Regions from separate parts of the Streptomyces sp. YIM 121038 genome, predicted to be linked through region 3. Evidence: riboswitches for the same ligand, from Rfam matches in the RefSeq annotation. Region 3 holds a riboswitch; each other region holds the start of a gene.
The links. Region 3 has a riboswitch for cobalamin ahead of C9F11_RS12450 (ABC transporter substrate-binding protein). Riboswitches for the same ligand answer to the same signal wherever they lie in the genome.
Positions count from the first base shown of each region.

Region 1: it holds a riboswitch for cobalamin, as region 3 does, so the genes downstream of both, metE (5-methyltetrahydropteroyltriglutamate--homocysteine S-methyltransferase) here and C9F11_RS12450 (ABC transporter substrate-binding protein) in region 3, are expected to answer to the same signal.
Region 2: it holds a riboswitch for cobalamin, as region 3 does, so the genes downstream of both, C9F11_RS40785 ((2Fe-2S) ferredoxin domain-containing protein) here and C9F11_RS12450 (ABC transporter substrate-binding protein) in region 3, are expected to answer to the same signal.

Region 1 covers NZ_CP030771.1:8,877,604-8,880,803, reverse strand. The annotation lists gene tsaD (tRNA (adenosine(37)-N6)-threonylcarbamoyltransferase complex transferase subunit TsaD) at 1-744, opposite strand, end outside; cobalamin riboswitch at 871-1,088, shown strand; gene metE (5-methyltetrahydropteroyltriglutamate--homocysteine S-methyltransferase) at 1,250-3,200, shown strand, end outside.
Region 2 covers NZ_CP030771.1:9,641,385-9,644,584, forward strand. The annotation lists gene C9F11_RS40780 (cytochrome P450) at 1-1,109, shown strand, start outside; cobalamin riboswitch at 1,189-1,312, shown strand; gene C9F11_RS40785 ((2Fe-2S) ferredoxin domain-containing protein) at 1,375-1,782, shown strand; gene C9F11_RS40790 (cobalamin-binding protein) at 1,811-2,725, opposite strand; gene C9F11_RS40795 (SMP-30/gluconolactonase/LRE family protein) at 2,862-3,200, shown strand, end outside.
Region 3 covers NZ_CP030771.1:2,971,273-2,974,472, reverse strand. The annotation lists gene C9F11_RS12460 (helix-turn-helix domain-containing protein) at 1-777, shown strand, start outside; gene C9F11_RS12455 (VOC family protein) at 783-1,229, shown strand; cobalamin riboswitch at 1,253-1,439, shown strand; gene C9F11_RS12450 (ABC transporter substrate-binding protein) at 1,588-2,604, shown strand; gene C9F11_RS12445 (iron chelate uptake ABC transporter family permease subunit) at 2,670-3,200, shown strand, end outside.

The DNA of each region.
Region 1 (3,200 bases), 5.9 Mb from region 3:
CTCCTGGAGCGCGGCGGCCCCGTCGGCGACCGGCAGTTCGCGGCCCCGGTGGCTCTCGGCCCAGCGGGCCGCGGCGGTCTTCAGACCGGAGAACGAGAAGGCGTACGGGTCGTCGCGCGGCCCGGTCAGGGGGCGCGGGAAGGCCACCGCGTCCGGCGAGCCCGCGCGGGCCGCGCGGTCGACGGCGGGACCGCCCGGGTAGGGCAGCCCGAAGACGCGGGCCACCTTGTCGAAGCACTCCCCCGCGGCGTCGTCCAGGGTGTCGCCCAGGTGGGTGATGGGGTCCCGGGCGAGGTCGCGCACGAGCAGCAGCGAGGTGTGGCCGCCGGAGACGATGAGGACCACGCACGGGTCGGGCAGCGGCCCGTGCTCCAGGGTGTCGGCGGCGACGTGCCCGGCCAGGTGGTGCACGCCGTACAGCGGTACGTCGAGCGCGTACGCGAGGCCCTTCGCCCCGGCGAGGCCGACCTGGAGGGCGCCGGAGAGCCCCGGCCCGGTCGTCACGGCCACGGCGCCGATGTCGCCGAGCCGCAGCCCCGCCCGGTCGAGGGCGCGGCGGACCACCGGGTTCAGCGCGTGCACGTGGGCGCGGGCGGCGATCTCGGGGACGACGCCGCCGAAGCGGGCGTGCTCGTCCATGCTGGACGCGACGGCGTGCCCGAGCAGCCGCCCGTCCCGCACGAGACCTGCCCCGGTCTCGTCGCACGAAGACTCGATCCCCAGAACGATCCGAGGGGGTGCCATGCGTGTACTCCCGCTTCTTCCGCGTGCCGACCGGCCCGGCTACTGCATCACCATAGTAATTGCAAGCAATGTGCAGTAAGCCGCGCCCACCGTCTTCCCCCCTCCCCCGGACAGGGGTTCATCACATACGCTTGCGGCGCGACTGGTTCGTCCTGCCCGCCAGGCAGTGGCGTCGTAAGAGGGAACCCGGTGGAAATCCGGGACTGCCCCGCAGCGGTGAGTGGGAACGACCGCCGTCATACGCACTGGGTCCGGCACGGACCCGGGAAGCGACGGCCAGTAGGTGACCTCCTCGGAGGTCTCGCCCGCGAGTCCGAAGACCTGCCCGTTGCCCGTGCGCGCCCCGGCGTGCGCGGCTCACCGGTGACCTCGTGGGCGGGTCGGCGTACACATCGGGCACAGGCGCGCGGCCATCGACGGCCGTGGCCGGTCGGCCGGTCTGTTCCTCCTTCGCGCTCCCGATCGTCCCGGGACCCACACGACATTGCTCGCGAAGGAGAGTTCTGTGACAGACAAGTCCGCAGCCGCGGCGGCACGGGCCACCGTGTACGGCTACCCCCGTCAGGGCGCAGACCGGGAGTTGAAGAAGGCCGTCGAGGGCTACTGGAAGGGCCGCGTCAGCGCTGCGGGCCTGCGGGAGACGGCGGCCCTGCTGCGCCGCACGAACTGGGAGCAGCTCGCGGACGCCGGTGTCCACGAGGTCCCGACCGGCGACTTCTCGTACTACGACCACGTCCTGGACACCAGCGTGATGGTCGGGGCGATCCCCGCCCGGCACCGCGCCGCCGTCGCGGCGGACCCGCTGGCCGGCTACTTCGCTATGGCCCGGGGCACCGCGGAGGTGGCGCCCCTGGAAATGACCAAGTGGTTCGACACCAACTACCACTACCTGGTGCCGGAGCTGGGCCCGGACACCGTCTTCGCGGCGGACGCGACGAAGCAGGTCGCCGAGGTGAAGGAGGCGCTCGCGCTCGGCCTCGCCGCGCGCCCCGTGCTCGTCGGCCCGGTCACCTATCTGCTGCTCGCCAAGCCCGCGCCGGACGTCGACCCGGGATTCGAGCCGCTGACCCTCCTGGACCGGCTGCTTCCCGTGTACGCGGAGGTCCTCGCCGACCTGCGGGCGGCGGGCGCCGCCTGGGTGCAGCTGGACGAACCCGCGCTCGTGCAGGACCGCACGCCCGCCGACCTGAACGCGGCGGCCCGCGCCTACCGCGACCTGGGCGCGCTCGACGACCGCCCGAAGCTGCTCGTCGCCTCCTACTTCGACCGGCTCGGCGAGGCGCTCCCGGTGCTCGCCAAGGCGCCCGTGGACGGACTGGCCGTCGACTTCACGGGGCCCGCCGCCGCCAACCTGGACGACCTCGCGCGGGCGGGCGGCCTACCCGGCAAGCGCCTGGTCGCGGGTGTCGTCGACGGGCGCAACATCTGGATCAACAACCTGGAGAAGTCCCTCAGCACCCTCGGCACCCTGCTCGGGCTCGCCGACCGCGTGGACGTCGCCGCCTCCTGCTCCCTGCTGCACGTGCCGCTGGACGCCGCCGTCGAGCGCGACATCGACCCGCAGGTCGCCCGCTGGCTCGCCTTCGCCCGGCAGAAGACGACCGAGCTGGTCACCCTGGCCCGCGGTCTGTCCCAGGGCCCGGACACCATCGCCGCCGAACTCGCCGCGAACCGCGCCGACCTGGCGTCGCGCGCGGGCTCCGCGCTCACCCACGACCCGGCGGTGCGGGCCCGCGCCGCCGCCGCGACCGCCGCCGACGCCCGGCGCGCGCAGCCCTACCCCGAGCGGGCCGCCGCCCAGCGCGCGAGCCTGGGCCTGCCGCTGCTCCCGACGACCACCATCGGCTCGTTCCCGCAGACCACCGAGTTGCGGGCGGCCCGCGCCGATCTGCGCGCGGGCCGCATCGACGCGGCCCGGTACGAGGAGCGCATCGAGTCCGAGATCCAGGCGGTGCTCTCCTTCCAGGAGAAGGCGGGCATCGACGTCCTGGTGCACGGCGAGCCCGAGCGCAACGACATGGTCCAGTACTTCGCCGAGCAGCTCACCGGCTATCTGGCGACCCGGCACGGCTGGGTCCAGTCGTACGGCACGCGCTATGTGCGGCCGCCGGTGCTCGCCGGTGACATCTCGCGCCCGGAGCCGATGACGGTGCGCTGGACCGCGTACGCGAACGCGCTCACCGACCGGCCCGTCAAGGGCATGCTGACCGGCCCGGTGACGATGCTCGCGTGGTCGTTCGTCCGTGACGACCAGCCGCTCGGCGACACCGCGCGCCAGGTGGCGCTCGCCCTGCGCGACGAGGTGAACGACCTGGAGGCGGCGGGCACGTCGGTGATCCAGGTCGACGAGCCCGCGCTGCGCGAGACCCTGCCGCTGCGCGCCGCGGACCGGGCCGCGTACCTGCGGTGGGCGACGGAGTCCTTCCGGCTCACCACGAGCGGCGTGCGGCCCGAGA
Region 2 (3,200 bases), 6.7 Mb from region 3:
GAGTGCCCGCCTGGGTCCTCACCCGCCACCAACTCCTCCAGGAACTCCTGGCGGACCCTCGTACGGCGAAGGACCCGGCGCACTGGTCCGCGTTGCGGGCGGGAGAGGTGCCGGAGGGCTGGCCGCTGATCGGCATGGTCACCAACCGCGGCATGACCACCGCCGACGGAGAGGAGCACCGCCGACTGCGCGAGCTGGTCACGCAGGCCTTCACCGCGCGGCGCGTCACCGCGATGCGGCCCCGCGTCGAGGCGGTCACCCAGAGCCTCCTCGACGGCCTCGCCGAGGGCGGCACCGATCCCGTGGACCTGCGCCGCCACTTCGCCTATCCGCTGCCCATGGCGGTGATCGGCGACCTGCTCGGCGTGCCCCACGAGCGCTTCGACGACTTCCGGAACCTCTCCGCCAGCCTGACCAGCAGCGTCACCCCGCCCGAAGAGACCCTCACCACCCAACAACGCCTGCACGCGCTGCTCGCCGACCTCGTCGCCGACCGGCGGAAGCGGCCGGGGGAGGACCTGACCAGCCAGCTGATCGCCGCGCGTGACGACGGGGACCGGCTCTCGGAGCCGGAGTTGATCGGCACCCTGATCCTCGTCCTCGTCGCGGGCCACGGCACCACCCTCAACCTGATCACCAACGCGACCGCGGCGCTGCTCACCCACCCCGAGCAGCGCGCCGCCGTCACCACCGGGCAACGGCCGTGGGACGCCGTGGTGGAGGAGACCCTGCGCTGGGACCCGCCCGTCGCGCACTTCCCGCTGCGCTACGCCCTCGACGACATCCCCGTCGGGAACGTGGTGATCCCGCGCGGCGAGGCCATCCTGGCCTCGTACGCGGCCGCGGGCCGGGATCCCGACCGATTCGGCCCCGACGCCGCCGAGTTCGACACCGCCCGGCCACGGCCGAGGCACCTCTCCTTCGGTCACGGCCCGCACCACTGCCTCGGCGCGGCCCTGGCCCGGCTGGAGGTGGGCATCGCGCTGCCGGGCCTGTTCGGGCGGTTCCCGGACATGGAGCTCGCCGTGCCGCGCGCGGAGTTGGTGCCGTTGCCGTCCTTCGTCAGCAACAGCGTCCAGGCCCTGCCGGTGACCTTGTGCGGCGGCTGACGAGGTTCCGGAGCGGGACCCCCGGGCCGCTCGGGGCCGCCGGATGGAATGATGACGGGCGACAAGGCGACGGCGGTCCGAGGAAGCCGGTGTGAATCCGGCGCGGTCCCGCCACTGTGATCGGCGAGCGCGTCCCGGCCTGCCACCGCCCCGCAGGGGGTGGGAAGGCCGGGACGGACAGCGACCCGTAAGCCAGGAGACTCACGCGGTCGCCTCCTCCGCACAACACCGGGGCGGATCTCCCCGGAGAGAGGCAGGACGCGGCATGCCCGCAAGACAGGCCCGGAAGTCGTCCGGCACCGCAGGAAGTCACGACACGGCCACCGGCCCGGCGCCCTGCCGGGTCGTCGTCTGCCGGGACTGCTGCTGCGGCACTCCGAAGGTGACCGGCGTCGACCACGCCGCACAGACCGCGCGCCTGCGGGCCGAGGCACCCGTACGCGTCTCCGCCTGCCTGGACGTGTGCGACCAGGCCAACGTCATCGTGGTCCAGCCCTCCGCCGAGGGCCGGGCGGCCGGTGCCCGGCCGGTGTGGCTCGGCCTGGTCAACGACGCGGACGCGACCGAGGACATCGTCGCCTGGGTCCGCGCCGGGGGCCCCGGCGTCGCTCCGCGGCCGGAGATCCTCGACCTGTACGCCTTCACCCCGCCGCGACGCCGCGCGGTGTCCTGAACCACCGCGCCGGGGCGGCGCGTTCAGGTCAGGGCAGCGGGCGCGCCTCGCCCGCGGTCACCGCCGCCCCGGCGCCCACCCCGTGCAGGACGTGGGCCAGCACCTCCGCCCCGCGGACCACGCGCGGTCCCGGCCGGTTGAAGTACGCGGGCCCGTCCAGGACCCAGACGCGCCCCGACCGGACGGCGGGCAGCTCCGACCAGCCGGGCAGCCGGGTGAGCAGGTCCGTCTCGCGCAGCGTCCGCTCGGGCGGAAAGCCGCAGGGCAGCACGAGCAGCACGTCGGGCCGGGCCGCCCGCACCGCGTCCCACGTCATGGGCCCGGTGTGCTCCCCGGGCCCGGCGAGGAGCGCCTCGCCCCCGGCGGCGGAGATCTGCTCGGGCACCCAGTGCCCGGCGGGCCACAGCGGGTCCAGCCACTCGATCGCGACCACCCGGGGCCGCGCACGCCCCGCGGTCAGCGCGCGCACCCGGTCGAGACGGGCCCGCAGTCCGTCCCGGCGCGACGCGGCGCGCCCCCGCACCCCGAGCACGGAGCCGACCGTGACCAGACAGTCCAGCACGTCGTCGAGGGTGCGCGGCTCCAGGCTCAGGACGCGGGTGTCCGCGTCCAGGAGCCGCACGGTGCGGCTGACCCGCTCGTACGACACCGCGCAGACGTCGCACAGGTCCTGGGTGAGGACCACATCGGGGCGCAGGGCCGCGAGGGCCTCGGTGTCGAGGGAGTACAGCGAGGACCCGGAGTGCGCCGACCCGCCCACCGCGTCGGAGATCTCACGGCTGCTCAAGGCGTCCTGGTCCAGATCGGCACCGGTCACCACGGGCACGCCCGCCACCTCCCGGGGTGGCCAGTCGCACTCGTGGGTGCGCCCGACGAGCCCCTCCATCAGGCCGAGTTCGGCGACGATGTCGGTGGCGGCGGGGAGCAGGGACACGATGCGCATACGCCGACCCTACGGCGTGCGCCGCCGCCCGCGCCCGCCACCGGTGTGCCCAAGCCGACGCCTCCCGACGGTGGTGCTCGCCGCTCCCGGAGCCGATACTTCGCCCGGCACACGACCCGACGACGGAGGAGAACCGATGACGTTGAAGGTGAGCCGGAGGCCGCGCGGAGTCTTGCGCGGGCCGGGCCGCGGCATCGCGTCGATGGCCCTGCTGGCCGCGGCCGCGGGTGTGCTCGCACCCGCCCCCGCGTCCGCGGCACCGGCCTGTGCCGCCCCGGGGCGGGGTACGCCGGTCCAGGTGGCGCGCATCCCCGACTGGGTGGAGTCGATCGTCGTGGACGAGCGCGGGCGGATGTTCGCCACCGCCTACTTCACCGGCCGCGTCTACCGGATCGACGCGCCGGGCCGCACCCCCGTACCCCTCACCGGCGACGTGGGGGCCAACGGCGGAATCGTCGTGCGTGCGGACGGCCGC
Region 3 (3,200 bases):
GCGCCGGGCCTGCACCGCGGCCTGCCGTCGCCGTATCTGACGCTGATCTTCTCGCTCGACGGGCCCGTCGTCACCGGCTCCACCGCCGAGCAGGCCACCGGGCCCGACGCCGTGCGCACCGACATCGTCGTGGGCGGGCTGCACCAGAGCCCGGCGTACGTCGTGCAGCCCGAGCACCAGGCGGGCATCCAGCTCGCCGTGCACCCGCTCGCGGCCCGCTCGCTCCTCGGCCTCCCGGCCGCCGAGCTGACGGGACGGCTCGTCACCGACGGCACGGACGTCCTCGGCCGGATCGCCGCCGACGTCCGCGAGCGGCTGTGCGAGGCCGACGGCTGGGACGAGCGGTTCGCCTGCCTCAACGCCTACTTGGCGCGCCGCGCCGCCGACGCCGGGCGCCTCGCCCCGGTGCGCCCCGAGGTCGCCGAGGCCTGGGCCTGGCTCGCCCGGCACCGGGGCGCGGGCACCCTGCGGGGCCTGGCCGCGCACGTCGCGCTCAGCGAACGCCGCCTGACGGCCCTGTTCCGCGCCGAGACCGGCGTGCCGCCCAAGCAGGCCGCCCGCCTGATGCGCTTCCAGCACGCGAAGGCGCGGGTCGTGCGCGCGGTCGTCGCGGGCGCGCCCGCCGACCTCGCCCGCGTCGCCGCCGACTGCGGCTACTACGACCACTCCCACCTGGTGCGCGACTTCCGCCAGTACACGGGCGCGAGCCCGAGCGCCTGGCTGGCCGAGGAGTGCCGGAATATCCAAGCCGGGGGGCACCGCGACGGCGAAGACTGAGGGACATGAACACCAACGAAGCGGTACAGAGCACTCGGACCACCCCGAACCTCCGCGCCCCCGACGTCTGGCCCACCTTCCAGGCCCACGACGCCCCCGCCCTCATCGACTTCCTCGTCACCACCGTCGGCTTCCTGCGCACCGCCGTGTACGAGGACGGCGGCCGCGTCGCCCACGCCCAGCTCGACTGGCCCGAGGGCGGCGGCGTCATGCTCGGCTCCTACGACCCGCGGTCGGCCGAGTGGTGCCTCAAGCCGGGGACGTTCGGCGCGTACGTCGTCACGGATCACGTCGACGCCCTCCACCGCCGCCTCAAGGAGGCGGGCGTGAAGGTCATCCGCGAGATAGAGGACCAGCCGTACGGCAGCCGCGAGTTCGCTGTCGCGGACCCGGAGGGCAACAAGTGGTCCTTCGGCACCTACCGCGGCGAACCACGCCCCGAGCAGGGGTGACGTCCTCCCGGCCCGCGGCGGGGTGATAGCTTGCGCACGCCAGTCGCGCCCGTACCCGGGCCAGGGAATCCGGTGGGAATCCGGAACTGACGCGCAGCGGTGAGGGGGACGGGCGGGACCAGCGGCCACTGGATGTCACGGACATCCGGGAAGGCGGCCCCGCCCGGACGAACCCGAGTCCGAAGACCTGCTGGCACCGCCGACCGCGCGCCGGGCGGCGGGGTTTCGCAGACCAGGCTCCGCGCATGAGCCATGAGACCCGGGAAGTCCTGTGCCCCCTCTTGCCCCTCGCGCACGCCGCGCGGCCGCCCGTCCCCGCAGCGCCGCCCCCGGTGCCCGCACCGCCCCCGGGCCGCGTCTGACCGCGCTGCTCGCGGCGGGCGGCCTGCTCCTGCTCACCGCCTGCGGCGGCGGCTCCGCGCAGCGGCAGGACGCCGGTGCCAAGGCCGCGGGCTACCCGGTGACGGTCACCTCCTGCGGCCAGAAGGCCGAGGTCACGGCCCCGCCGAAGCGGGCGGTCTCCCTCGACCAGGGCTCCACGGAGATCCTGCTCTCCCTCGGCCTCGCCGACCGCATGGCCGGCACCGGCACCTGGACCGACCCGGTCCTGCCCCGCCTGAAGAAGCAGAACGCGAAGGTCGAGCGCCTCGCCGACCGCTACCCGTCCCTGGAGAAGGTCCTCTCCAAGGAGCCGGACTTCGTCAGCGCGTCGTTCCTCTACACCGTCGGCAAGGGCGGCGTCGCCGACCGCGCCAAGTTCACCGAGCTCGGCGTCCCCGTCTACGTCTCGCCCACCGACTGCGCGGGCAAGGACAACGGCGGCGACGGCGACGGCACCCGCACCAAGACGCTCACCATGGACACCGTCTACGGCGAGATCCGCGACCTGGCCCGGGTCTTCCACGTCCAGGCGCGCGGCGAGCGCCTCGTCGCGGACCTCAAGTCCCGCGTGACCAGGGCGAAGCGGACGCTCAAGGCGTCCGACGCGTCCGTCCTGTACTGGTTCTCCGACTCCAAGGCGCCCTACATCGCGGGCTGCTGCGGCGCGCCCGGCGTCATCACCCGCGCCCTCGGCGTCCGCAACGTCTTCGCCGACACGCGCGCCGAGTGGCCCCAGATCAACTGGGAGACCGTGGCCGACCGCGACCCGGACGTCCTCGTCATCGGCGACCTCACCCGCAAGGCCCAGTCGGCCGAGAGCGCCCGCCAGAAGATCAGGTTCCTGGAGTCCAACCCCGTCACCAAGAACCTCACGGCCGTGAAGAAGAAGCGGTACGTGCTGCTCAGCGGCCAGGCCCTCAACCCGACGATCCGCACGGTCGACGGCATCGAGCAAGTCGCGGCGGGGCTGCGCGCGTTCGGCCTGGCGCGGTGAGCACGGCCGCACGCGAGCGGGCCCGCGGCGGCCCGCGCCTCCGGTCCGGCGCCTGGCGCACGGCCCTGCTGTGGGCGGCGGGCCTGGTGGCGCTCCCGCTCTCGGTGGCCGTCGCCGTCACCATCGGCCCGGCCGACATCTCCGTACCGGACGTCTGGGCGGCGGTGGCCGCCCACCTCGGCTGGGGCGAGGCCCGGCTCACCCCGCTGCGCGACGGCATCGTGTGGAACCTGCGCATGCCGCGCACCCTGCTCGCGGGCGTCTGCGGGGCGGGCCTCGCCGTGTGCGGCGCGGTCCTCCAGTCGCTCCTGCGCAATCCGCTCGCCGACCCCTTCGTCCTCGGGGTGTCCTCCGGGGCGTCCACGGGCGCGGTGGCGGTGGTGGTCCTCGGGGTCGGCGGGGGAGCGGTGTCGGTCTCCGGCGGGGCCTTCGCCGGGGCCCTGTGCGCGTTCGGCTTCGTGCTGCTCCTCAGCCAGGCCCTGGGCGCCACCACGGACCGCGTGGTCCTGTCCGGCGTCGCGGCCATGCAGCTCTTCTCCTCCCTCACCTCCTTCGTCATCCTGACGGCCGCGGACGCGGAGACGACGCGCGGCGTC